One region of the Halomonas sp. BC2 genome, then DNA from elsewhere that is predicted to be linked to it. Evidence: predicted binding sites of a transcription regulator. Region 1 holds the regulator's gene; each other region holds the start of a gene.
What was found. Region 1 encodes FNR, which switches genes on or off when oxygen is low (the NO sensors DNR and NnrR bind a similar motif). Its sites were predicted from a motif close to TTGATNTANATCAA; they were not measured.
Positions count from the first base shown of each region.

Region 2: the regulator FNR is predicted to act here: its motif matches at 4,154-4,167, upstream of B7L71_RS00410 (OmpW/AlkL family protein).
Region 3: the regulator FNR is predicted to act here: its motif matches at 1,422-1,435, upstream of B7L71_RS14315 (anion permease).

Region 1 covers NZ_LFGT01000005.1:239,662-248,840, reverse strand. The annotation lists gene B7L71_RS04665 (DUF294 nucleotidyltransferase-like domain-containing protein) at 78-1,913, shown strand; gene B7L71_RS04660 (DNA polymerase III subunit epsilon) at 1,940-2,554, shown strand; gene ttcA (tRNA 2-thiocytidine(32) synthetase TtcA) at 2,658-3,569, shown strand; gene fnr (fumarate/nitrate reduction transcriptional regulator Fnr) at 3,556-4,308, opposite strand; gene hemN (oxygen-independent coproporphyrinogen III oxidase) at 4,369-5,793, opposite strand; gene B7L71_RS04640 (sulfite exporter TauE/SafE family protein) at 5,904-6,602, opposite strand; gene ccoS (cbb3-type cytochrome oxidase assembly protein CcoS) at 6,599-6,817, opposite strand; gene B7L71_RS04630 (heavy metal translocating P-type ATPase) at 6,814-9,179, opposite strand, start outside.
Region 2 covers NZ_LFGT01000001.1:87,339-96,517, reverse strand. The annotation lists gene B7L71_RS00435 (hypothetical protein) at 1-142, opposite strand, end outside; gene rimK (30S ribosomal protein S6--L-glutamate ligase) at 231-1,139, opposite strand; gene B7L71_RS00425 (ATP-dependent zinc protease family protein) at 1,181-1,621, opposite strand; gene B7L71_RS00420 (DUF3549 family protein) at 1,683-2,732, opposite strand; gene B7L71_RS00415 (YqcC family protein) at 3,017-3,349, shown strand; gene B7L71_RS00410 (OmpW/AlkL family protein) at 3,448-4,074, opposite strand; gene putP (sodium/proline symporter PutP) at 4,329-5,819, opposite strand; gene putA (bifunctional proline dehydrogenase/L-glutamate gamma-semialdehyde dehydrogenase PutA) at 6,174-9,179, opposite strand, start outside.
Region 3 covers NZ_LFGT01000023.1:132,901-137,434, forward strand. The annotation lists partial or broken gene B7L71_RS14310 (FAD-binding protein) at 1-1,256, opposite strand, end outside; gene B7L71_RS14315 (anion permease) at 1,563-3,032, shown strand; gene menH (2-succinyl-6-hydroxy-2,4-cyclohexadiene-1-carboxylate synthase) at 3,072-3,857, opposite strand; partial or broken gene B7L71_RS14325 (thiamine pyrophosphate-dependent enzyme) at 3,847-4,534, opposite strand, start outside.

The DNA of each region.
Region 1 (9,179 bases):
AAAGAGAGTGACAGGTTAATAATAATCACAAAAGCCATTGCGTGGCGCGAGACAAGGCGCTTGATCGAGGTTGCTACATGGTAGAAGTAGAGCTGTCTCAACTGCCCTTCACCCTGCTGGACGAGGAGGGTCGGGATCACGTGCGCCGGGGCATGGACCTGGCCTATTTCGAACGTGATGAGGTCATTCTGGAAATGGGCCAGCCTGGCGCCTCGGTGTTTCTGATTCACAAGGGCGAGGTGGCCGAGCTGGACCCCTCGCTGCCGGCTGCCAGTGCGCGTATCGGCCACTATACGGCGGGTGATCTGTTTGGTGCGATCAGCATCCTGAATGGCAAGAGCCGCTACCGCTTTCAGGCCGAAGACGAGTGTCTGTGTTACGTCATGCCCAAGGCGCTGTTCAGCCAGCTGTGTCGGCACTACCCGGCGTTCGAGCAATTCTTCAAACAGTCGCTGTCTCACAAGGCGCGTCTGTTGACCGAAAAGCGTGCCGATGGGGGAGTCACCATGGCAGGGTTCATGTTGGCCCGGGTGAGCGAGTGCATGCGTTTGCCGCTGATGATGGATGCCCAGGCCTCTGTTCAACAGGCCGTCCAACAGTTGAAAGACAGCCATGCCGACAGCCTGCTGGTGGCCACCGACGACGGGCCGGGCATGGTCACCAAGACGGACCTGCTCAATGGCCTGGTGCTCGAAAACGCCTCGTTGGAGACCCCGGTGGCGTCACTGGCCAATCGGTCACTGGTCACCGTTGCTCCTGGGCAGTACCTGTTTGATGCCTTGATCACCATGACCTGCCATCAGGTATCGCGGGTGGTGGTGATGGAAGAGGATCAGGTGCAAGGGGTGGTGGAGCTGACGGATGTATTGGGGTTCTTCTCCAGCCGTAGCTATGTGGTGAGCTTGCAAGTGGAGCAAGCCGATAGCCTGCCTGCCCTGGCATCGGCCAGTCAGCGCACGCCCGAGCTGGTCAAGGCGCTCATGGCCCAGGGCGTCAAGCTGCGTTTTGCCATGGACCTGCTGGCCGCGTTGAATGGCCGCATCATGAGTAAGGCGTGGACCTTGACCGTGCCCGAGCAGTACCACCCGCAAAGCTGCCTGATGGTCATGGGCAGCGAGGGCCGTGGCGAGCAGATTCTCAAGACCGACCAGGACAACGGGTTGATCCTGGCTGACGATTGCCAGTGGCCGGACGTGGCCGAGTGCATGAACACCTTGTCAGAGACGCTGGTGCAGCTGGGCTACCCGCCGTGCCCTGGCAACATCATGGTGTGTAACCCTGAGTGGGTGGGCACGGTGTCGACGTGGGAGTCGAACATCGCCAGGTGGGTGTCGGCCCGGGATGGCGACAGCCTGATGAAGCTGGCCATTTTGCTGGATGCCCACGGCGTCGCGGGCAACCCCGCGCTGCTGGACCGTGTGCGCGAGGCGCTGTTTGCGCGCTGTTCCCATGATGAGCTGCTGCTCTCCTATTTCGCCCGCGCAGCGCTGCGTTTCTCGACGCCGTTGACGCTGTTTGGTTCGCTGAAAAAGCCCCAGCACGGCATCGATATCAAGAAAGGCGGCATTTTTCCGATTGTTCATGGGGTGCGCACCATGGCGCTGGAGCGGCGCATCAAGGCGACCTCTACGCTGGATCGGCTCGATGCGCTGGCCGCCGATGGCCGTCTGGACCGCCGCTTTGCCGACGACCTGGGTGAGGCGCTGGCGCTGTTTACCGAGCTGCGTCTGAAGCAGCAGTTGCAGGAGCTGAAAAGCGCGGGCGCCCGCGATGCCGATACCGGCAAACGCACCAACCGAGTCGTGGTCCAGGAGCTTTCATCGCTGGAGCGTGACCTGCTACGCGAAGCGCTGCACATCGTCAAGGACTTCAAGCAGCGGCTGTCCCATCGTTATCATCTGGAGTATTCGTGAGTGGAATGCGGCTATTGGATAGGCACGTGGGTCTCTTGAGCGGCTCACTGAGAACCCTGGTGCAGCGTGAAAGCGATCGACGGCGGTTCGCGGACACGCCGCATGGCTGGCTGTTCCAGCCTTATATGGGCGAAGAAGCAGTGGCGTTGGCGTGTCGTGAAAGCCAGGCTCGCCCGGGCGAGCTGCGCGTGGCCGCTGTCGTATTGACGCCGCGCCGGGTGTTGACCAGCCATGCCTGGAGCGACACGCTGACCATGAAAGGCGAACACATGCCTCATCGTCAGGAGCGAGACGATGCACCTGCTTCGTCAGTTGACTCGGGAACTCGGATCGAAGTGCTGGCGGGGTTCATCGGTAACCGGCCCGTGGTGGGGTGGCAGTTGGATGCCCTGCTGGCGCCGCTTGGCCGGATGTTCAAGGCCACGCTGGGGTTTGGGCTGCCCAATGCTCAGGTCGACCTGGCCAGGCTACATGCTCGTCAGCTACGCCGTTTGCATCCCCAGGCGGAGGTCGGCCCGAGCATCAACGAAGCGTTGTCGTGCTGGTCTCTGCCGCTGGCCTGGCCCTCGGTACAAAGCGAGGCCACGGCGGCGGCGCTGCTCTATCAGCGCTTGCAGAGTGAACGCCTTTTCACGGTGTGAGCCGACGCGCTGGCCAGAGGCCGACGATGGGTTTGTATTGGGTCGCGCCTGCGAGTCTTGTAGAATAGCCGCTGCTCCTTCACCCATCGGCAGTACAACGACCATGTTATCACCTGATTTTTTCGACCCCTCCTCGGCGACGCGTGCCACCAATGCGGCGTCTGAACAGCAGCCTGAACTTCAGGATGCCAAACAGAAGCGCGAATTCAACAAGTTGCAGAAGCGTCTTCGTCGTGAAGTGGGCAACGCCATCATCGATTACAACATGATTGATGAGGGGGATCGGGTCATGGTATGCCTGTCGGGCGGCAAGGACAGCTACACCATGCTGGAAATCCTGCGCAATCTGCAGCGCAATGCGCCGGTCAACTTTTCCCTGGTGGCGGTCAACCTCGACCAGAAGCAGCCGGGCTTTCCCGAGCACGTGCTGCCCCGTTACCTGGATCAGCTGGGTGTGGAGTACCACATTCTGGAGCGGGATACCTATTCGGTGGTGAAGGAGAAAACCCCGGAAGGCAAGACCACCTGCGCGCTCTGCTCGCGACTGCGTCGCGGGTCACTTTACGGGTTTGCCGAGGAGATCGGCGCCAACAAGATTGCCCTGGGCCACCACCGGGAAGATATCCTCGAGACGCTGTTTCTCAACATGTTCTTTGGCGGAACCCTGAAGGCCATGCCGCCCAAGCTGCTGTCCGACGACGGCAAGAACATCGTGATCCGCCCCTTGGCCTACTGCAAGGAAGCGGACATTGCCGAATTCTCACGGCTGATGGAGTTTCCGATCATTCCCTGCAACCTGTGCGGGTCGCAGCCCAACATGCAGCGTCAGATCGTCAAGGACATGCTGGCCGAATGGGACAAGAAGCACCCGGGGCGGCTGGAGAGCATGTTCAAGGCCGTCACCAATGTGGCGCCTTCCCAATTGGCCGACCGGGCGCTGTTCGACTTCGTCGGGCTGGAAGCCAAACAGGCGGCGCTGATGGAAGGGCGGATTCAGGCGTTCAACGTGAGCTGATTGCCTGCTCCTCCTCTTCGGCCAGGGTGATGAGCCGCTGCAGGTCGAGAATATTGACCTCTCGGCCCGAGACGGCCACCACGTTCTGTTGCTGAAAGCGGCTCAGGATACGGCTGACGGTTTCGACGGCCAGCCCCAGGTAGTTCCCCATGTCGGCGCGAGACATGGAGAGCCGGAAGCTGTAGGGCGAGTAGCCGCGTCGCCGGAAGCGATCAGAGAGGGTAATCAGGAAGCTGGCCAGCCGCTGGTCGGCGGTTTTGCGCGATAGCAGGCGCATCATGCGCCGATCATCACGCAGCTCCTTGCTCATGCTGCGGTAAAGCTGGCTGCGCAGCTCCGGCAGCTCTTGCGATAGGGTGTCCAGGCGGTCGAAAGGAATCTCGCACACTGCGGTGGTTTCCAGGGCGATCACGCTGCCGGGATACTGCTCTCCATCGATACCATCCAACCCCACCAGCTCGCTGGGCAGATAGAAGTTGGTCAACTGATCGTTGCCGTTGCCTTCGCTGGTCACCTGTTTCAGGCTGCCGGAACGTACCGCATAGACGCTGGTGAACGCATCGCCCTGGCGAAACAGCGGTTCGCCCTTCTTGAGCGGTGCGCGGCGGCGGATGATGGCGTCGAACTGGCTCATATCCTCCAGCTCCAGGGCGAGCGGTAGGCACAGCGAGCTGAGGCTGCAGGTCTGGCAGTGCGCCCCTTGCAGCAGTGAACGCCGTTGGCTGGCAGGATATGGCATGTTGTTCTCCCTTTTCATTAGCCATCATAGGGTCAGGGGGTGAATGTCTCAAGGTGCCGTTTATACGATCTTCGAGTAGCGTTGCGATGACTGGCTTTGCAAGCGCGCATCGAACGCCATGGCCAGGTGGCGAATTAGCAGCCGCCCGGTCGGTGTTGCCCGCAGGCGGTTCCCTTCGCGCTGCAGCAGGCCATCCCGCTCGGCGGGCTGCAGGCGCTCCAGCGCGCTGGCGAAGTAGGCGGGCGCGTCGATGTGCCAACGTTGGCCAACGCTGGCCAGGTCAATTTCCATATCGCACATCAGGCGCTCGATGACGTCTCTCCGCATTAGGTCGTCCTTATTTAAACGTACTCCTTTGACGGTTGCCAGCCGACCTTCATCCAATGCCGCTTCATACGCGGCCAGCTGGGTGGGGTTCTGGGCATACAGATCATCGATACGGGAAATGGCCGAAACGCCCAAGCCAATCAGGTCGCACTGGGCGTGGCTGGAGTAGCCCTGGAAGTTACGCTGCAGAGTGCCTTGGCGCTGGGCCTGGGCGAGGCTGTCGTCCGGGCGGGCAAAGTGGTCCATGCCGATATGCACATAGCCTGCCTGAGTGAGCATCTCGATGGTGGTGCGCAGGATCGCCAGCTTCTCGTCGGCGCTGGGCAGGTCTGTCTCGCTGATGCGCCGCTGGGGGGCAAAGCGGCTGGGCATGTGGGCGTAATTGAACACCGACAAGCGGGCCGGGTTGAGGTCGATGACCTGGCCAAGCGTGTCGGCAAAGCTCTGCTCGGTCTGAAACGGTAGCCCGTAAATCAGATCCAGATTGAGGGAGCGAAAGCCCAGCCGATGTGCTTCGTCCATCAGGGTTTCGGTCATGACCTTGGGCTGCACGCGGTTGATGGCCGCCTGTACCCTAGGGTTCAGGTCCTGGACGCCCAGGCTGAGGCGATTGAAACCCAGCGACTGCAGGTGGCGCAGGGTAAAGACATCTGCTTCACGGGGGTCGATCTCGATGGCGTAATCGCGGTCAGGAGCGTTGGAGAGCCCAAACCTCGCGTCCAACCTGTCTACCAGGTCGCTCATTTGCGCCAGGGTCAGGAACGTTGGGGTGCCACCGCCCCAGTGCAGCTGCTGCACGGGCCGCCGAGTATCCAGATGGCGCGAGGTCAGCACCATTTCACGATCGAGGCGCGATAGGTAGGGTTCGGCCAGCTGGGTGTTCTTGGTGGCGATCTTGTTGCAGGCGCAGTAAAAGCAGATCTTGCGGCAAAAGGGCACGTGCACGTACAGGGAGAGCGGCCGTTGGCTGGCATTGCTGCGCGCCAGGGCTTCAGTGACGTCGTCGGCACCGATGTCTGCGTCAAAGGAGAGTGCCGTAGGGTAGGACGTATAGCGTGGGCCGCTGGTGTCGTAACGGCGCAGCAGGGCCTCGTCCCAGGCAGGGGTCTCGGCCGCTGCGAGGTGAGGAGGTACGGTGGCAGCAGAGGCAAGGGGCATGAAGAGACGCTCCGTGGTAACAGGGCAAAGTAGCCAGGTGGTGGGCCACCGGCCGACATATGCCTGCATGCTAAGGCATCGAAGCGGGCAAAGCGTTGAGCTATATCAAGCTATGGGTGGAGGGCCGTCGGCAGCAGCGACCACAGTTGCCACAGGGCAAAGCCGATGATGGTCAAGGCGGCCACGGTACGCGTGGCGGGGTGGCGAATGAGCTGGCCCATCTGGCGAGCCGCCAGGCCGGTGGCCAGCAGGGCTGGCAGGGTGCCCAGTCCGAAGGCACCCATCAGCAACGCGCCCTGCTGCGGGTCGGCCGTGGCCAGACTCCAGGCCAGCATGGAGTACACCAGCCCACAGGGTAGCCAGCCCCAGATTGCACCCAGGGCAAAAGCCTGGGGCAGATGCACGACAGGCATCAACCGTCGGCCCAGGGGTTCGAGATAGCGCCACAGGTAGCGTCCGGCGGCCTCGACCCGGAGCAGACCTTTCCACCAGTTGGCGATGTACAGCGCCATCAGAATCAGCATGACCGCCGCCACCACCTGCAGGCTCACTCCGGCGGCCGGGGAGAGCGAGACCAGTGTGCCCAGCGCAGCCACTAGCGCTCCGGCCACCATGTAGCTGAGAATACGCCCCAGGTTGTAGCTCATCAGCAGCCCGCCCAGGCGAGCAGGGTGGCGCATGCTGGGCGGCACGGCGAAGGTGAGGGCGCTCATGATGCCACCGCACATGCCGATGCAGTGCGCTCCGCCCATGAGGCCAAATACCCAGGCCGCCAGCAGCGGCGGCAGGTCCAGCCCGGTCGGGTTCATGGCGGGGGCTCTTGGTCGCGAGGCGGCTTGGCCCTGTTTTTTCGCTCGGCGCGCTGTTCGGGGGTCAGGTCGTTTTCGTCGTCATCGAACAGGATGCGGTGGGCAGGGCCTTCCAGGTCTTCGAACTGGTCGTGCTTCACCGCCCAGAAGAAGGCCCAGACCGCGAGGCCGAGCAGGATCAGCGATAGCGGAATCAACAGGTACAGAATGCTCATGCAGTCACCGGTTTGGTGGGGGCGATGCTGGGGGTTGGAGCACTGCGCCAACGCGATAGACGCAAGGCGTTGCCCACCACCACCAGCGAGCTCAGCGACATGCCGATGGCGGCCAGCCAGGGCGGAATGAGCCCCATGGCGGCCAGCGGCAAGGCCGAGAAGTTGTAGCACACCGACCAGATCATGTTTTGCCGCATGATGCGGCGGGTGGCCTGGGCAATATCCACGGCATCGTGGATGCGCATCAGGCGTGGGCTCATCAGTACCGCATCGGCGCGGGTACGCGCCAGGTCGGTGGCACTGTTCATGGCAATCGCGACATCGGCCCCCGCCAGCACGGGCACATCGTTGATGCCATCGCCAATCATTACCACCCGTTCGCCCTGGGCCTGCAGCTCGCGCAGCCGGTTCAGCTTGTCCTCGGGGGACTGGCCCGCGTGCCAGGTCTCGATATTGAGCTGATCGGCCAGGCTTTCCACGGCTTCCCGGGTATCCCCGGAGAGCAGCTCCACCGCCAGACCGCGTGCTTGCAGGGCCGCCACGGTTTGCGCGGCGTCTTCCCGAATGCCGTCATGCAGCTTGAACCAGGCGCGCGGCTGGTGATCTTCGCTCAGCAGCAGCCACTGCCCGCTGCCCGGCACCGCGATGCTTTGCTGGCTGGCGAAGTCGGGCTTGCCCAACCGCCAGACGGCTCCATCGAGGGTGCCCTCCAGGCCGCTACCGGTATGGCTCTTCACATGGCGTGCCTGAAGCGTGGCATCGCGGAAGGGGCGGAAGGCGCGGGCGATAGGATGCTCGGAGTGGGCCTCCAGCGCGGCGGCAATGGCGCGTAGATGCTCGCTATCGTGATGCCCCAGCGGTTGGGTCTGGGTGAGCTGCATTTCACCGCGGGTCAGCGTGCCGGTCTTGTCGAAGATGACGCGGGTAACGTTGGACAGCGACTCGATGGCATCGGCGCGGGTAATCAGCACGCCCCGCTGGCGCAGCTGGCCGTGGCCGGCGGTCAGCGCCGTGGGCGTGGCCAGAGCCAGTGCACAGGGGCAGGTGACCACCAGTACCGATATCATGATCCAGAGCACTCTCGACGGGTCGATGATCCACCAGGTGATGGTGACACAGGCCGTCACCAGCAGTAGCCGAAGGACGAACAGGTGGGCCATGCGGGCGGCCATTTGCGCCAGGCGGGGGCGGCTGGCAAAGGCGCGATCGGTCAGGTCGACGATGCCTGCTACCCGAGCCGTATTGCCAGGGTGGGTGACGCGCATGGTCAGCGGGTTTTCCATGTTCTGGCTGCCGCCCACCACGCTATCGCCGATGCGCCGGGTCACCGGCAAGTACTCGCCGGTCAGCATGGATTCGTCGAGGCTGGATTCGCCCTCTTCGATCACGCCATCGGCAGGGACGCCGTGGCCTGGCTTGATCAATACGCGGTCGCCAATCGCCAGTTCGCTGGCAGGCAGAATACGCTCACTGCCATCCGCCTCCAGACGAATGGCCGAGACCGGCAGTACGCCGCTCAGCGCATTGCCGCTGTGGCCGCTACGGCGCCGCGCGCGGCCCTCCACGTAGCGGCCAAACAGCAGAAAGAAGGTGAACATGGCCACGGAGTCGAAATACACCTCGCCGACATCGAACAGTACCGCGTAGCTGCTGGCCAGGTAAGCGCCGCCAATGGCCAGCGAGACCGGCACGTCCATGCCCAGCACGCCGCTTTTCAGGTCGCGCAGGGCATTGCGGAAAAAGGGCTGTGCCGAAAACAGCACCACTGGCGTTGCCAGCGCAAACGAAAGCCAGTGGAACAGGGCATAGAAGTCGGCGCTCAGCTCCCCCGGGTCCGACACATAGATCGGTATCGAGAACATCATCACCTGCATCATGCCCACGGCGGCTACGATCAGACGGCGTACGTTCATGCGCTCTTCGTGCTGCAGGCGCGCCTGGGCCTGGTCGGGCTCGTAGGGTTGGGCGCTGTAGCCAATGCTGGCCAGCTCGGCAAACAGCTGGGAGAGCTTGATACGTGTCGGGTCCCAGCACACGCGCAGGCGGTGGTGAGACAGGTTGACCGCGCTGGAGGTGACGCCCTCCAGGGCGTTCAGACGGTGTTCGATGAGCCAGGCGCAGGCGGCGCAGGTAATCCCCTCTACGGCCAGGGTTGCCCGCAGGTGGCCTTCATCCCCTTCCGGGTGGGTGAACTGGGCCTGCAGCGCGGGGTCGTCGAACACCGACCAGGTGTCTGATTTGCTGGCCTGACGCTCGTCGGGGCGCTCCGGTAGCTCGGTGCGGTAGCGGTAGTAGCTCTCCAGGCCGCCTTCCACAATGGCGTGGGCGACCGCTTCGCAGCCGGGGCAGCAAAGCGGCTGGG
Region 2 (9,179 bases), on a different contig from region 1:
TCAGTCGAGCCGTGTAGTGAGGCTTCAGCGCGTCGCGCAGCGAGGGGCGCAGGCGTTCGATATTGTCCTGGAAATAATCAATGCTATCGGCCAGCGCTTCCAGCACGCTGTCCATCGCCACTTGGCGATTGTCGAGAAACATGAGCGTCTACCTCCTTCGGTGACGCAGATTGTGGGGGTGGCAGCGTTGATTTGCCACCCCTAATGCGGATTATTTTTACCTTTGGACGTTAGCCTTTAGGCTTGGGGGGCGCTTTTCGGGCAGGTGTTGCGTTTTTTTCGATATGTTCGATGATCATGCCCGCGATGTCCTTGCCCGTGGCGCTCTCGATTCCCTGCAGCCCAGGAGAAGAGTTGACCTCCATGATCACCGGCCCATGGTTGGAGCGCAGCAGATCGACACCGGCAACGCGCAGGCCCATGGCCTTGGCTGCCCGGATGGCGGTGGAGCGCTCTTCAGGGGTAATGCGGATTACGCTGGCCGTGCCGCCACGGTGGAGGTTGGAGCGAAATTCGCCTTCGGCCGCTTGGCGCTTCATGGACGCCACGACTTTGTCGCCAATCACGAAGCAGCGAATGTCGGCGCCTTTGGCTTCCTTGATGTACTCCTGCACCATGATGTTGGCCTTCATGCCCATGAACGCCTGCACCACCGACTCGGCAGCCTGGTTGGTCTCGGCCAGTACCACGCCAATGCCCTGAGTGCCTTCCAGCAGCTTGATGACCAGCGGCGCACCTTTGACCATGGTGATCAGGTCGGGAATGTCGTCTGGCGAGTGGGCGAAGCCGGTGATGGGCAGCCCCAGCCCCTTGCGGGAAAGTAGCTGCAGCGAGCGCAGCTTGTCGCGGGAGCGGGTGATAGCGACCGAGTCGTTGATCACGTAGGTGCCCATCATTTCAAACTGGCGCAGCACGGCGCAGCCGTAGAAAGTCACCGAGGCGCCAATGCGGGGGATGACCGCATCGAAGGGCTCGATCTCAGCCCCCTTGTAATGAATCGAGGGGTGATGAGAGGCGATGCTCATGTAACAGCGTAGCGTATCCACCACCCGGGCCGTATGGCCGCGCTGCTCGGCGGCTTCCACCAGGCGGCGGGTCGAGTATAAATTGCGGTTACGCGAAAGTAGGGCAATATGCATGCAGGGCTCCGGGCCAAAACAGAAAGGCTTATTAAGTGTATTCAAGGCTCGCCGTGCAAAAAGGCAGCGCCGGGTGCGACTAACAAACGACGCATGGCGCGCCTGCCCAATAGCATGGGGTGGCGCATATTGCTGCGGTCGGTCAAGGTAAGTTCGACGGGAAAGCTGAGCTGGCCCAGTTCCATCTGTGTGCGAATGACGTAGCGCCATTCGCTGTGCCCATTGGAGCTGGTCACCCGTCTTCTGTCGTGTAAATGTAGACGATAACGATGCCCTGGGGTGTCGGGACCCCCGCTGTGTGTCACGAAACTGACCCACAGCTGCCCATGGGCGTCTTCTTCCGTCTCGATCTCTTCGGCATGCAGGGCAGAGGTGCGTGCGCCGGTATCGGCCTTGCAGCACAGATGAAGCCCCAGGTCGGTCAACGTGACCATTTCACGGCGGCCAATCACGGCCTTGGCCTGATAGGGTAATTCCTTCACGGGTGACTCCTGAGATAATAAGAGCAGAACAGCATGATGATGACCGTCACCTGTTACGAATTTATGCGCGGCGCGGCATCAGGCCTGCCAGGCGTGCGTGCATGGGTGAACCGACAGGTGCGTCACGCAGGGTCAACATGACAGGCAAGCGTAGCCTGGGAACGAGGGCGATATCACGCACGACGGCTGAGAAATCGGCATGCACGTTTTCGGCCAGCCTGTTCAGGAACAGCGGCAGGCGTGTCGCGTCTTCCAGCAGTTGCCAGCCGCGCCCGGCCATGGCAGCCATCAGGTCAGGGCCGCAGGCAGCGCTATCCTCAAGCAAGCTCGTGTACCAATCGCCTACCGTGGGTTCTGGTGAGCTGCCCACCGCTCGCACGCAGGCGCACAAGGTTTCCACGTCTCCTTCACTGGCGGCCTGTTCGCCACGTGCCTGCAGGGCCACCAGCAGGCACGTTTGCAAAGGCCGATGTTCAAGGCAGTAGCATAGCGCATGGATAACGTTGACAGGCAACTCGGAAAACCGCTTGGCCAGCGCCTCGGCGGCATCGTCATCCATGCGAACCGTGAAATCGGCCAGACCCTGAACGCCCAGCGCTTGCCAATCGATCGATTGCTGGCCGCTCAAATACGCTTCTACCGGCTCCAGATGCTGACTGGCAGGTAACCCCAGCTGCAGCGTCGCACGGGCATTGAGCATGGCCTGAAAGGTGACGTCGGGCGTGAAAGCCAGTGGGTTGTCCTTCATCAGGTCGTCTACGCCAGCGCTGGCGTCAGCTGTCAATGTCTGCTGCTCTGACGCCAGGGCATTACGCCCTAGGGTTTCCAGCAGGCGATTGATGAAGCCATCCCGCTGTGCAGGCGAGAGCATGCCCTGCTCGTCCAGCGGCAGGGCGAGAAACCAGATGGCCGGTTCAGGCATGGCGCCCAGCCTAAACACGATGCCCAGGCGCGCCTGCCCCTGCCAGGGCTCGGGCCAGGCGTGCTCGGCCTGCTCGAAGCCGCGCAGGGTATCCCGCGAGCAAGGCACGACACGACGCCCCATATGGTAGAGCGTCACGTCAGCACCGCTGCGGGTAAAGAACTCATCGAGGGTAGTAATTGGTTGCATGACATCCTTCCGAATTTCAAGCGTGCACTCTACCTTGATGCTCGGTCACTGTCAGCCGTAACCATTGATAAAGCCATACCTTATCGTCGAGGTGGTCAAAAAGTGAACAACATTCCCCGGGCCCCGTGGGAGTAGCCGTTGCGACACCTTTCCATAGTTTATCCACAGCCTCTTGCAGGTTTTCTGTGAATCTGTGCATAAACGCGTTGGCCATGCCTCTCGGTGGCAAGTTACCCACAGAGTTGGGATAATCACGCCGACCATTCCTTATGAGTAGACTGTTTATGAGCGTCCATCAACAGCTTCAAACCGCGCTTCTCGAGCTTGAAGCCGCGATGAAAGCCGCCAACCTATGGCGCACCTCCCTTCCAGAGGCGAGCGCGTTTGCCAGTCAGGAGCCCTTTTGTGTGGATACCATGTCGCTGCCCCAGTGGGTGCGCTATGTGTTCGTGGCCCGATTGACCGCGCTGGTCGAGGCCCAGGCGACCATGCCCGCCAAGTGTGAGGTAGCGCCCGCCATGGCCGCTTATCTGATGCAGGAGAAAGTGCGCGCCAGCGACCAGGTGCTGGTCATTCGCGCCATGGAAAGAGTCGACCAGCTGGTGACGGACAACTGAACAGGTAGCCGCCAGCGCGGCGCTGCCGTGCTTCTCAACCGAACAGGCCCGGAGCAAATGCCCGGGCCTGTTTGGTTGGATGGGTAGCCCCGCATCTTCTAGAAGCGGTAGCTGAGACCCGCCATGACCACGATGGGATCGATTTCGACGGTGCCCGCTGCGGCGCCGTTCACCGTGGCGTCCGTATCGATGTCCAGGTACCAGGCGGCGGCGTTGAGCGCCCAGTTGTCGTCGATCAGCAGGTCGATACCCAATTGGCCTGCCAGACCCCAGGAGTCGTCCAGATCCAACTCACCAATCGCCAGCTGTTCGTCCGAGAAGCGCGTGTAGTTGATACCGGCGCCAATGTAGGGCTGAACCCGTGCCTGGGTGCCGCCCAGCGGGTAATACTGCAGCGTCAGGGTGGGTGGCAGGTGCTTGGTCGAGGCAAGGTTCTCGCCGTTCAGGGCAATGTCGTGCTTGAAGGGCAGTGCGGCCAGCAGTTCGACGCCCATCTTGTCATGAAAGCGATAGCCCAGCGTAAAGGCGAAGTCGGTCTTGTCCTGAACGTCTACCGACAGGGCGCCATCGGCCAGAGCGCCGTTATCGCTTTTGGGTGACACTTGTGCCACGCCCACGCGGGTAAAGAAATCACCTGCGCCGTAGGCAAACGCTTGGCTGCTGGCGGCCAGCGTTGCAGCGGCCATGCTGGCAGCGATGAGAGTAGAGGGCTTGAACGGGCGCATAATGTTGCTCCTGACCATGATGAGGGTGAGTGGTTCGCGATCCATGGCGCCACTATAACCAGCCAGAAGCGGTGAGTTATTGACCTGAGGCAAAGAGCGCTGCGCAAGCGGCCAACAATGCAAGAGACCTCCTGCAAGGCGGGGCCTTGACGAGGAGGTCTCGGATGCGTGCTTGCCAGTGCTCAGTGCCTGCCGAAGCAGGTGGTGAGGTTGGCAAAAGGGTCAAGAGTAGGGGGTAAGAGTCATCGCCAAAATCAGCGCTCGATGTGCTGGTATTCACCGGCATCGGCGGTCATGTTGCTGACGACCAGGATGGCGATGAAGGAAGCGATGAAGCCGGGGATGATTTCGTAGACGCCCGGGCCACCCAGGAAGGAGCCGCTCCAGCCCAACGAAATCCAGATCATGACGGTGGCGGCACCGACGATCATGCCCGCCAGCGCGCCAGCACCGTTGGTACGCGGCCACATCAGCGAGAGGATGATCAGCGGACCAAAGGCGGCGCCAAAGCCTGCCCAGGCGTTGCTGACCAGCCCCAGCACCTGCGAGTCTTCATTGGAAGCAATGATGGCGGCCACGATACCCACCAGTACGACGCACACACGGCCCACCGCGACGCACTGCTGCTCGGTGGCATTCTTGTGCAGGAACAGGCGGTAGAAGTCTTCCGTCAGCGAAGAGGAGGACACCAGCAGCTGGCTTGAGATGGTGCTCATGATGGCTGCCAGCAGCGCCGCGTACAGGAAGCCGGTGATCAGCGGATGGAAGAGCAGGTTGGCCAGCACGATGAAGATGGTTTCAGGGTCCTGGATGTCCATGCCGTTACGCACTGCGAAGGCGCGGCCCGCCAGGCCCAGCGATACGGCACCGATCAGCGAAACCAGCATCCAGCCCATACCGATGTTACGCGCTACAGGCACGTCTTCTTGTGAGCGAATGGCCATGAAGCGAACGATGATGTGCGGCTGACCAAAATAGCCCAGGCCCCAGGTCACCGCCGAAAGCCAGCCTACGAACGTCAGCCCCGTGGTCCAGGAGAGCAGCGTGGGATCGATGCTATTGAGCGTCACCGAGGCCTGTGAGAAACCACCGCCGCCGTCACCGAACAGCACTACCGCAGGCATGATGATCAAGGCCAGCATCATGATGCAGCCCTGCACGAAGTCGGTCATGCTCACGGCCAGGAAGCCGCCTACCACGGTATAGATCAGCACCACGCCGAGGGTAATGATGACGCCCATGGCGTAGTTGCTCATGTCGCCAAAGTTGTACACTCCGGTGAAGGCCGTTTCGAACAGCTTGCCACCGGCTACCAGGCCCGAGGCGGTATACACGGCAAAGAAGATCACGATCACGATGGCCGACACGGTGCGCAGTGCCAGGGCACGGGTCGGGAATCGGTTGGCCAGAAACGCCGGAATGGTAATCGCGTTGCCGTAATGAATGGTCTGCTCGCGCAGGCGAGGCGCGACCAGTATCCAGTTGAGCAGTGCGCCCACCAGCAGGCCAATGCCGATCCAGGCAGAGCCCAGCCCAGACACGAACATGGCCCCGGGCAAGCCCAGCAGCAGCCAGCCGCTCATATCGGAGGCCCCTGCCGAGAGTGCCGCGACCTGCGGGCTGAGAGTACGGCCCCCCAACATGTAATCTTCCGAGGAAGAGGTCGCTTTGCGCATGGCATAGATGCCGATGGCGATCATGAGCGCAAAATATCCAAGCAAGCTAATCCAAACACCAGTAGCCATAACACTTCTCCAGTTCGTCAGAACGGAGTCAGGTCACCTACGAAAGCCCGCGCATGCTGGCCGCTCTTTCGTACATCCCTGGCTCCGACAGCGTCAGCGCCTTGGCGGTGCGTGGCCAAGGCACGTTGATCTTGTTGTTAATTTCCCTGCCGGTTCGGCGTGGCCAGTGGCTGGCCACGGCTCGAGCCGTCAAGCAGGGCGCCGGAAAGGGTATGGCGGAGTATCGATGTCGAGTTCCCTGTGCCTGGTGCACGGCCTGGGAGGGCCGTGGCAGCGCAGGCAGTCACGCTATTATTGTCAACCATGAGACGGATCCTTTTCAGGAGTTCAGGTTAGTTTATGTCGATGAGCGTTCTACTCATCCCCTAGCGCCAATAGCGACGCGTTGCCACCCAGGGCGGCGGTGTTGTTGGTGATCGTCTTCTCAGTCACGAAGCGCTGCAGGTAGTGTGGGCCACCCGCTTTGGGGCCGGTGCCCGAAAGGCCCTGACCGCCGAATGGCTGCACGCCGACCACTGCGCCGATGATATTACGGTTGATGTACACATTGCCTACTCGAATTTTCTGCGCTATTTCAGCGGCAAAGGATTCGTTACGGCTATGCACGCCAAACGTCAGGCCATACCCCCGTCCGTTGATGTCGTTGATCACCTTGTCGATCTCGCGGGCCTTGTAGCGCACGATGTGCAGCACGGGGCCAAACTGCTCGCGGGTCAGCGCATCGATGCTGTCGATGGTAAAGGCGACCGGGGCCACGAAAGTGCCGTGTTGGGTGTGCTCGGCGGTCATCGGGGTTTCGGCGACCAGTCGGTTCTCGCCCTTGAGCTTGTCGATATGTGCCAGCAGCCCTTTGCGCGCGTCCTCATCGATGACCGGGCCCACGTCGGTGCCCAAATCGCGCGGGTCACCGATCCGCAGTTCGCTCATGGCGCCCTTGAGAATCTCGATGACGCGGTCGGCCACGTCATCCTGCAGGTAAAGCACACGCAGGGCAGAACAGCGCTGCCCGGCGCTCTGGAACGCTGACTGGATCGTGTCCATGACCACCTGCTCGGGCAGGGCGGTGGAATCCACGATCATGGCGTTCATGCCGCCGGTTTCCGCGATCAGGGTTGGCAGCGGCGCGTTTTCGCGGGCGGCCAGGGCGCGGTTGATGATCTGAGCCGTATCGGTACCGCCGGTGAACACTACGCCGGTGATGCGCGGGTCGGAGGTCAGTACGCTACCCACGGTGGGGCCGTCGCCCGGCAGCAGCTGCACTACATCGCGGGGCATGCCCGCTTCGTAAAGCAGTTCGATGACGCGATGCGCGACGATAGAGGTCTGCTCGGCGGGCTTGGCCAGCACGGTGTTGCCTGCCACGGCGGCTGCGACGATCTGACCGCAGAAAATGGCTACCGGGAAGTTCCAGGGGCTGATGGCGGCAAACACGCCCTTGCCGCCCATGGATAGCCGGTTCGATTCACCGGTGGGGCCAGGCAGCTCGATGGGCTCGCCGAACGACTCTTCGGCGCGCATGGCGTAATAGCGGCAGAAATCCACGGCCTCCTTGATCTCGTCCACGCCGTCGGTGAGCAGTTTGCCACCCTCCCGGGAGCAGAGCGTCATCAGCTCGGCCATGTGCTCTTCCATCAGGTCGCCCAAGCGGCGAATGATGGCCGCGCGCTCGGCAACCGGCGTGCCATCCCAGCGCGGGAACGCTTCCCAGGCAGCGTCCAGTGCCTTGGCCGCCTGCTCCTTGCTGGTCCACTGCACGCTGCCCACGGTCTGGCGACGGTCAAAGGGCGATGTCACGCGATGGGTATTGCCCGCATCTTCGGCCACGTCGAACGCCAGCAGCGGCCGGGTGGGGTACTGCTTGTCCATGAACGTGGCCATCTTCTCCATCAGCGGATAGTACTGGCTGCGGATATTGAGGTTGACGCCACGAGAGTTGCGGCGTTTCGCACCGTAGATGTCCTTGGGCAGCGGAATCCGCTTGTTGTAGAAGCTCTTCTGCTGGCGCAGGGTTTCGATGGGGTGCTTGCAGAGCGACTCCACCGGCACTTCGGGATCGACGATCTGGTGCACGAACGAGGAGTTGGCGCCGTTTTCCAGCAGGCGACGCACCAGGTAGGGCAGCAAGTCCTTGTGGGCGCCCACCGGGGCGTAAATGCGGCAGTAGGTGCCTTTGGGGGCTCGGGCCAGGGCGGCGTCATACAGCGCTTCGCCCATGCCGTGCAGGCGCTGGAACTCGAACGGGCGGCTGTCCTGGTTGGCCAGCTCCAGAATCGTGGTCACGGTATGCGCGTTGTGGGTGGCGAACTGCGGGAAGATGCGCCCGCGGGTGTCGTCAGAGAGCAGGAACTGGGCGCAAGCCAGGTAGGCCACATCGGTACACGCCTTGCGCGTGTAGACCGGGTAGCCATCGACCCCCAGCTGCTGCGACTCCTTGATCTCGCTGTCCCAGTAGGCGCCCTTCACCAGGCGCAGCGGAATTTCGTCGCCTTGCTGGTCGGCCAGTCGGTTCAGGTAGTGCAGCACGGGCAGCGCACGCTTCGAATAGGCTTGCACCACCAGGCCGAAGTGGCCCCATCCCTTGGCAGCACTGCTTTGGTAAATAGCGCGGAAGACCTCCAGCGACAGCTCCAGACGGTCTACCTCTTCGGCGTCGATGGTGACGGCCACGTCCAGCTCGCGCGCCTTGGTGACCAGCTTGATCACGGTGTCCACCAGCTCGGCCAGCACCTGCTCGCGACGGCCAAACTCATAGCGCGGATGCAGGGCCGACAGCTTGATGGACACCGACGGGGCGGGGGTCTTGTCGCCCAGCGTCTTGCAGGCTTTGCCCACCTGCTCGATGGCGCGGGCGTAGTCGTCGAAGTAGCGCTTGGCATCGGCGCGGGTGCGGGCGGCTTCCCCCAGCATGTCGTAGGAGTAGGTGTAGCCCTTGTTGAACAGCGGCTTCGAGCGCTTGAGCGCTTCGTTGATATCGCGGCCCAGCACGAACTGCTTGCCCATGATTTTCATGGCTTCCATCATCGCCCGGCGAATCACCGGCTCACCCATACGGTTGACCATGCGATTGATGAAGTGAGCAGGCTGGCCCTCTTTTGGGTGGTCCAGCTTCAGTACCTTGCCGGTCATCAGCAGGCCCCAGGTCGAGGCGTTGACCATCCAGGACTCGCTCTTGCCCACGTGGGACTGCCAGTCGGCCGGGCCCAGCTTATCTTCGATCAAGGCGTCGGCGGTGGCGGTGTCCGGGATGCGCAGCATGGCTTCGGCCAGGCACATCAGCATCAGGCCTTCATGGGTGTCCAGGCTGTACTGCTGCAGCAGCTCGTCGATGGTGTCGACGGCGGTGTCCATGTTGCGTACTTC
Region 3 (4,534 bases), on a different contig from region 1:
GCCCGCTGGCTGGCCTGCTCCCCGGCCAAACGGCCAAAAACCAGCAGCTCGGTCAGCGAGTTGGAGCCCAGCCGGTTGGCCCCATGCAGGCCTACCGAGGCACACTCCCCGGCGGCGTACAGCCCCGCAATGGTCGTTTCGCACTGGGGATCGGTTTCGATGCCGCCCATGGTGTAGTGCACCGCAGGCCGAATCGGGATCGGCTCCTTGACGGGGTCGACGTTGATATAGGATTTGGCCAGCTCGCAGATGAACGGCAGGCGCTCATGCAGATAGTCGGCGCCCAGGTGGCGAAGGTCGAGATAGACCACGTCGCTGTCGCCAAACTTGCCGGTACGCCCGGCCTGCTGCTCCTGCCAGAACGCCTGGGAGAGCTTGTCCCGAGGGCCCAGCTCCATGTACTTGTTTTCCGGCTTGCCCAAGGGTGTTTCCGGCCCCAGGCCGTAGTCCTGGAGGTAGCGGTACCCCTCCTTGTTGAGCAGAATACCGCCTTCCCCCCGGCACGCTTCGGTGATCAGGATGCCCGAGCCGGGTAGGCCGGTGGGGTGGTACTGCACGAACTCCATGTCGCGCAGCGCCACGCCGTGGCGGTAGGCCATGGCCATGCCGTCACCGGTGACGATGCCCGCATTGGTGTTGAAGCGAAACAGCCGCCCCGCCCCGCCGGTGGCCAACACCACCGCCTTGGCACGCAACAGCAGCAGCTCACCCGTGGCGACCTGCAGAGCAATGACGCCCACCACGGCCCCTTCGTGCACGGCCAGGTCCAGTACGAAGTACTCGTCGAAGCGTTCGATCTCGGGGTATTTCAGCGAGGTCTGAAACAGCGTGTGCAGCATATGGAAGCCGGTCTTGTCGGCAGCAAACCAGGTGCGCGCGGTTTTCATACCACCAAAGCGGCGCACCTGTATGCGGCCATCGGGCTGGCGGCTCCAGGGGCAGCCCCAGCGCTCCATCTGCACCAGCTCCTGGTAGGCGTGGCGCACGAAGTAGTCCACCACGCCCTGCTCCACCAGCCAGTCACCCCCGGAAACCGTGTCGTCGAAGTGCGCCTGAAACGAGTCCTCGTCACTGGTCACCGCCGCCGCGCCCCCTTCGGCCGCCACCGTGTGGGAACGCATGGGATACACCTTGGAGACCAGCGCAATGCGCTGCGCGTGACCGCCCTGCTTGGCCTGCTCGGCGGCCGCGATGGCGGCCCGCAGGCCAGCGCCCCCACCGCCGACGATGACGATATCCACATCCTGCTGCTGCATGGCACCCCCTTGTGCGGCTGCACTACTCATGACGCAATTCTCATTACGGACTTCTCATGACGCAATTCTCATGACGCGACGCCGGTCAGCGCACGGCCTGCCGCCCTGCTGATGAAGCGACGTTATCACAGCCCGACAGGCCCTCGGCCTTGATCTAAAGCATGATTGATATAGATCAAATAAACCGCGACTTGCCTTGCCTATGCTTTCCCTGACACCCGTGAAACACCACGCTGGATCTCATCTCTGCTGTGCTCACTCAGGCAAGGCGCTACGGCTTGCCGATAACCTTATCGAGAGGTCGCCATGAACCTCAGCACTTCGCTCCGCTCTCGCTGGCCGCTGCTCGCGCCACTGGCCACCACGCTGGTGATCGCCCTGCTGCCCACCCCGGCCGGGCTACCGCCCCATGCCTGGTACTTTTTCGCCATCTTTTTGGGCTGTGTGGTCGGCCTGATTCTGGAACCCCTGCCCGGCGCGGTCATCGGGCTGGTCGGCGTTACCCTGGTGGCGCTGCTTTCCCGCTGGGTGCTGTTCTCCCCGGAGCAGCTGGCCAACGACGGCTTCAACGCCGCCAACCAGGCCTTCGCCTGGGCGGTCTCGGGTTTCACCAACGCTACCGTCTGGCTGATTTTCGGTGCCTTCATGTTTGCCCTGGGGTATGAAAAAACCGGGCTGGGGCGGCGGATCTCGCTGTGGCTGGTACACGCCATGGGCAAGCGCACGCTGACCCTGGGCTACGCGGTGATGATTGCCGATGGCATTCTGGCCCCCTTTACGCCGTCCAACACGGCGCGCAGCGCAGGCACCATCTATCCGGTCATTCGTAACCTGCCGCCGCTGTACGACTCGCACCCCAACGACCCCAGCATGAAGCGTATGGGTAGCTTCCTGATGTGGACCGCCATTGCGGCCACCTGCGTGACCAGCTCGATGTTTCTCACCGCCCTGGCGCCGAACCTGCTGGCCATCGCACTCACCGAAAGCGCCACGGGCATCCATATCAGTTGGGGGCAGTGGTTCATGGCGGTGGTGCCGGTGGGGGTCCTTCTGCTGCTGTTGGTGCCGCTGCTGTGCTACTGGCTGTGCGCCCCGGAGGTAAAGGCCGGGCATGAGATCTCCGACTGGGCGAAAGGGGAACTGCAGACCCTGGGCCCGCTGACCCGCCACGAAATCGTGCTGGTCATCATGGTGGTCACCGCGCTGCTGCTATGGATCTTCGCTGGCGACCGGGTATCGGCGTCGCTGGTGGGGCTGGTGGTCATCTGCGGCATGCTGCTGACCGGCATGGTGAGCTGGAACGACATTCTCGACAACCGCGCCGCCTGGAACACCTTCGTGTGGTTTGCCACCCTGGTGGCTCTGGCGGGTGGCTTGAGCCAGGTGGGCTTCGTGGGCTGGTTCGGTAACCTGGTAGGTGGGCAGATCAGCCACTTCGACCCGCTGCTGGCCATGGTCGCCCTGGTGGTCATCTTCTATGTTCTGCACTACTTCTTCGCCAGCATCACCGCCCACGTGACTGCCCTGCTGCCGGTCATGCTGGCGGCGGCGTCAGGCATTGCAGGGCTGGACATGCAGCTGTTCATTCTGCTGTTGCTGCCCACCCTGGGCTTCATGGGCATCCTGACCCCTTATGGCACCGGCCCCAGCCCGGTGTATTACGGCAGCGGCTACTTGCCCAGCGCGCTGTACTGGCGCCTGGGGGCCATCTTCGGGCTGCTGTTCCTAGTGGCCTGGCTGGCCATTGGTCTGCCCTGGCTACTGCTGATTCAGTGAGCCACGTACTGACTCAGTGCACCATGCGCTTGCCGCGCCTCAGCGCGGCAGCGTTTGTGCGAAGTGCTGCGCCAGTTGCTGTGCCAAATGCCCTGCCATGGCCTTGGGGTGTTCCACGTGCAGGTTATGGCCGCCCGGCAGCGCCCAGTGGCGCAGGCGCGGCGCGTGCTGCGCCAGGCGGTTGGCCAGGGTGTTGAACTTGTGGTCCCGCAGGCCGGAGAAATAGCCCACTGGCAGGTCGGTCTCGGCCAGCCACTGCCAGAGAGAGGGCTGCCGACCCAGCGAGGTGACCCGCAGCATGTGCGCCACGGCGGGGCCATGGTTGGCCAACCGGCGCTGAATCTGACGCTGGCGCTGTGAGGCCGTCAAATCGGCAAACACCGGCTGCTGGTACCATGCTGTCAGCACGTCGGCCAGTGGCGACTGCTCAAAGCGCTGCGCCCAGTGCTCATCGTGGGCACGGCGCGCTTCCCGCTCTGGCGCGGCCAGCCCGGGGTGCGCGCTCTCCAACCACAGCGCCTCCAAACCGGCGGGCCGCTGGCTGGCATGATAGAGCGCCAGCCGGCCACCCAGGGAGTAGCCCAGCAGGCCATAACGCACTACGCCCGCCTCGGCCAGCGTATCGCCAAGCCAGTCATGAAAATCCGCAAAGGAGCCCACCGCAGGCACTGTGGGCTGCCCATGCCCCGGCAGGTTCAGCGCCAGGCAGCGCACGCCCGGCAGCGCTTGTTCCAGCGCCTCGCCAAGCGCTTGCCAATCTTGCTGATCGCCCAGCAGGCCGTGCAGCATCACCAGCGTAAAGGGCGGCGAAGGGTCATGATGCATCGGGTGCCTCCCTGAGCCACGCGCCCAGAGCCTGCAACGCATCGGTGGCCTGCTGATGGGGCACCGTGACCTCGATCAGCGTCACCCCGGCCTCCAGCGCCTGAGTGTAGACCTCGCAAAACGCCGCCAGCGTGGTCGGTGCGGCATAGTTCAGGTGAAACATGCGCGCCGCATGCTCGAACGCGAGCCCGTGGGGTTGGCGATAGTAGCGCTCCAGCAGGTCGCCTTCGTCCGGCACCGGCAGCATGTGGAAAATGCTGCCGCCATCGTTATTCAGCACCACCACGACCAGCGGCGCCTGGGCCCTGGCCAGCAGCGCCAGGCTGTTGAGGTCGTGAAGCGCGCTGGTGTCGCCCAGAATCACCGTGGTGGGTTCATCAGTCGTGCAGGCCAAGCCATACGCGGTGGCCAGCAGCCCATCGATGCCCGAAGCTCCGCGATTGGCCATCACCCGCAGCGGCGTCGAACGGGTCGAGCCCAGCATGTTCATCAACCGGGCGGGCAGGCTATTGCCCACGAACAGCGCCCCTCTGGCCAGTTGGGCCAGCTGATGACACACCCCCAGCTCGGAAAACTCCGCCGTATAGCGTTCGATGCCCTGGCGGGTGCGCTGCTGCAGGCGTGCCAGAGTATGCCAGGGGAGCTGGGTGGGCCCTGCGGGCAGCGTGGCGATGGCC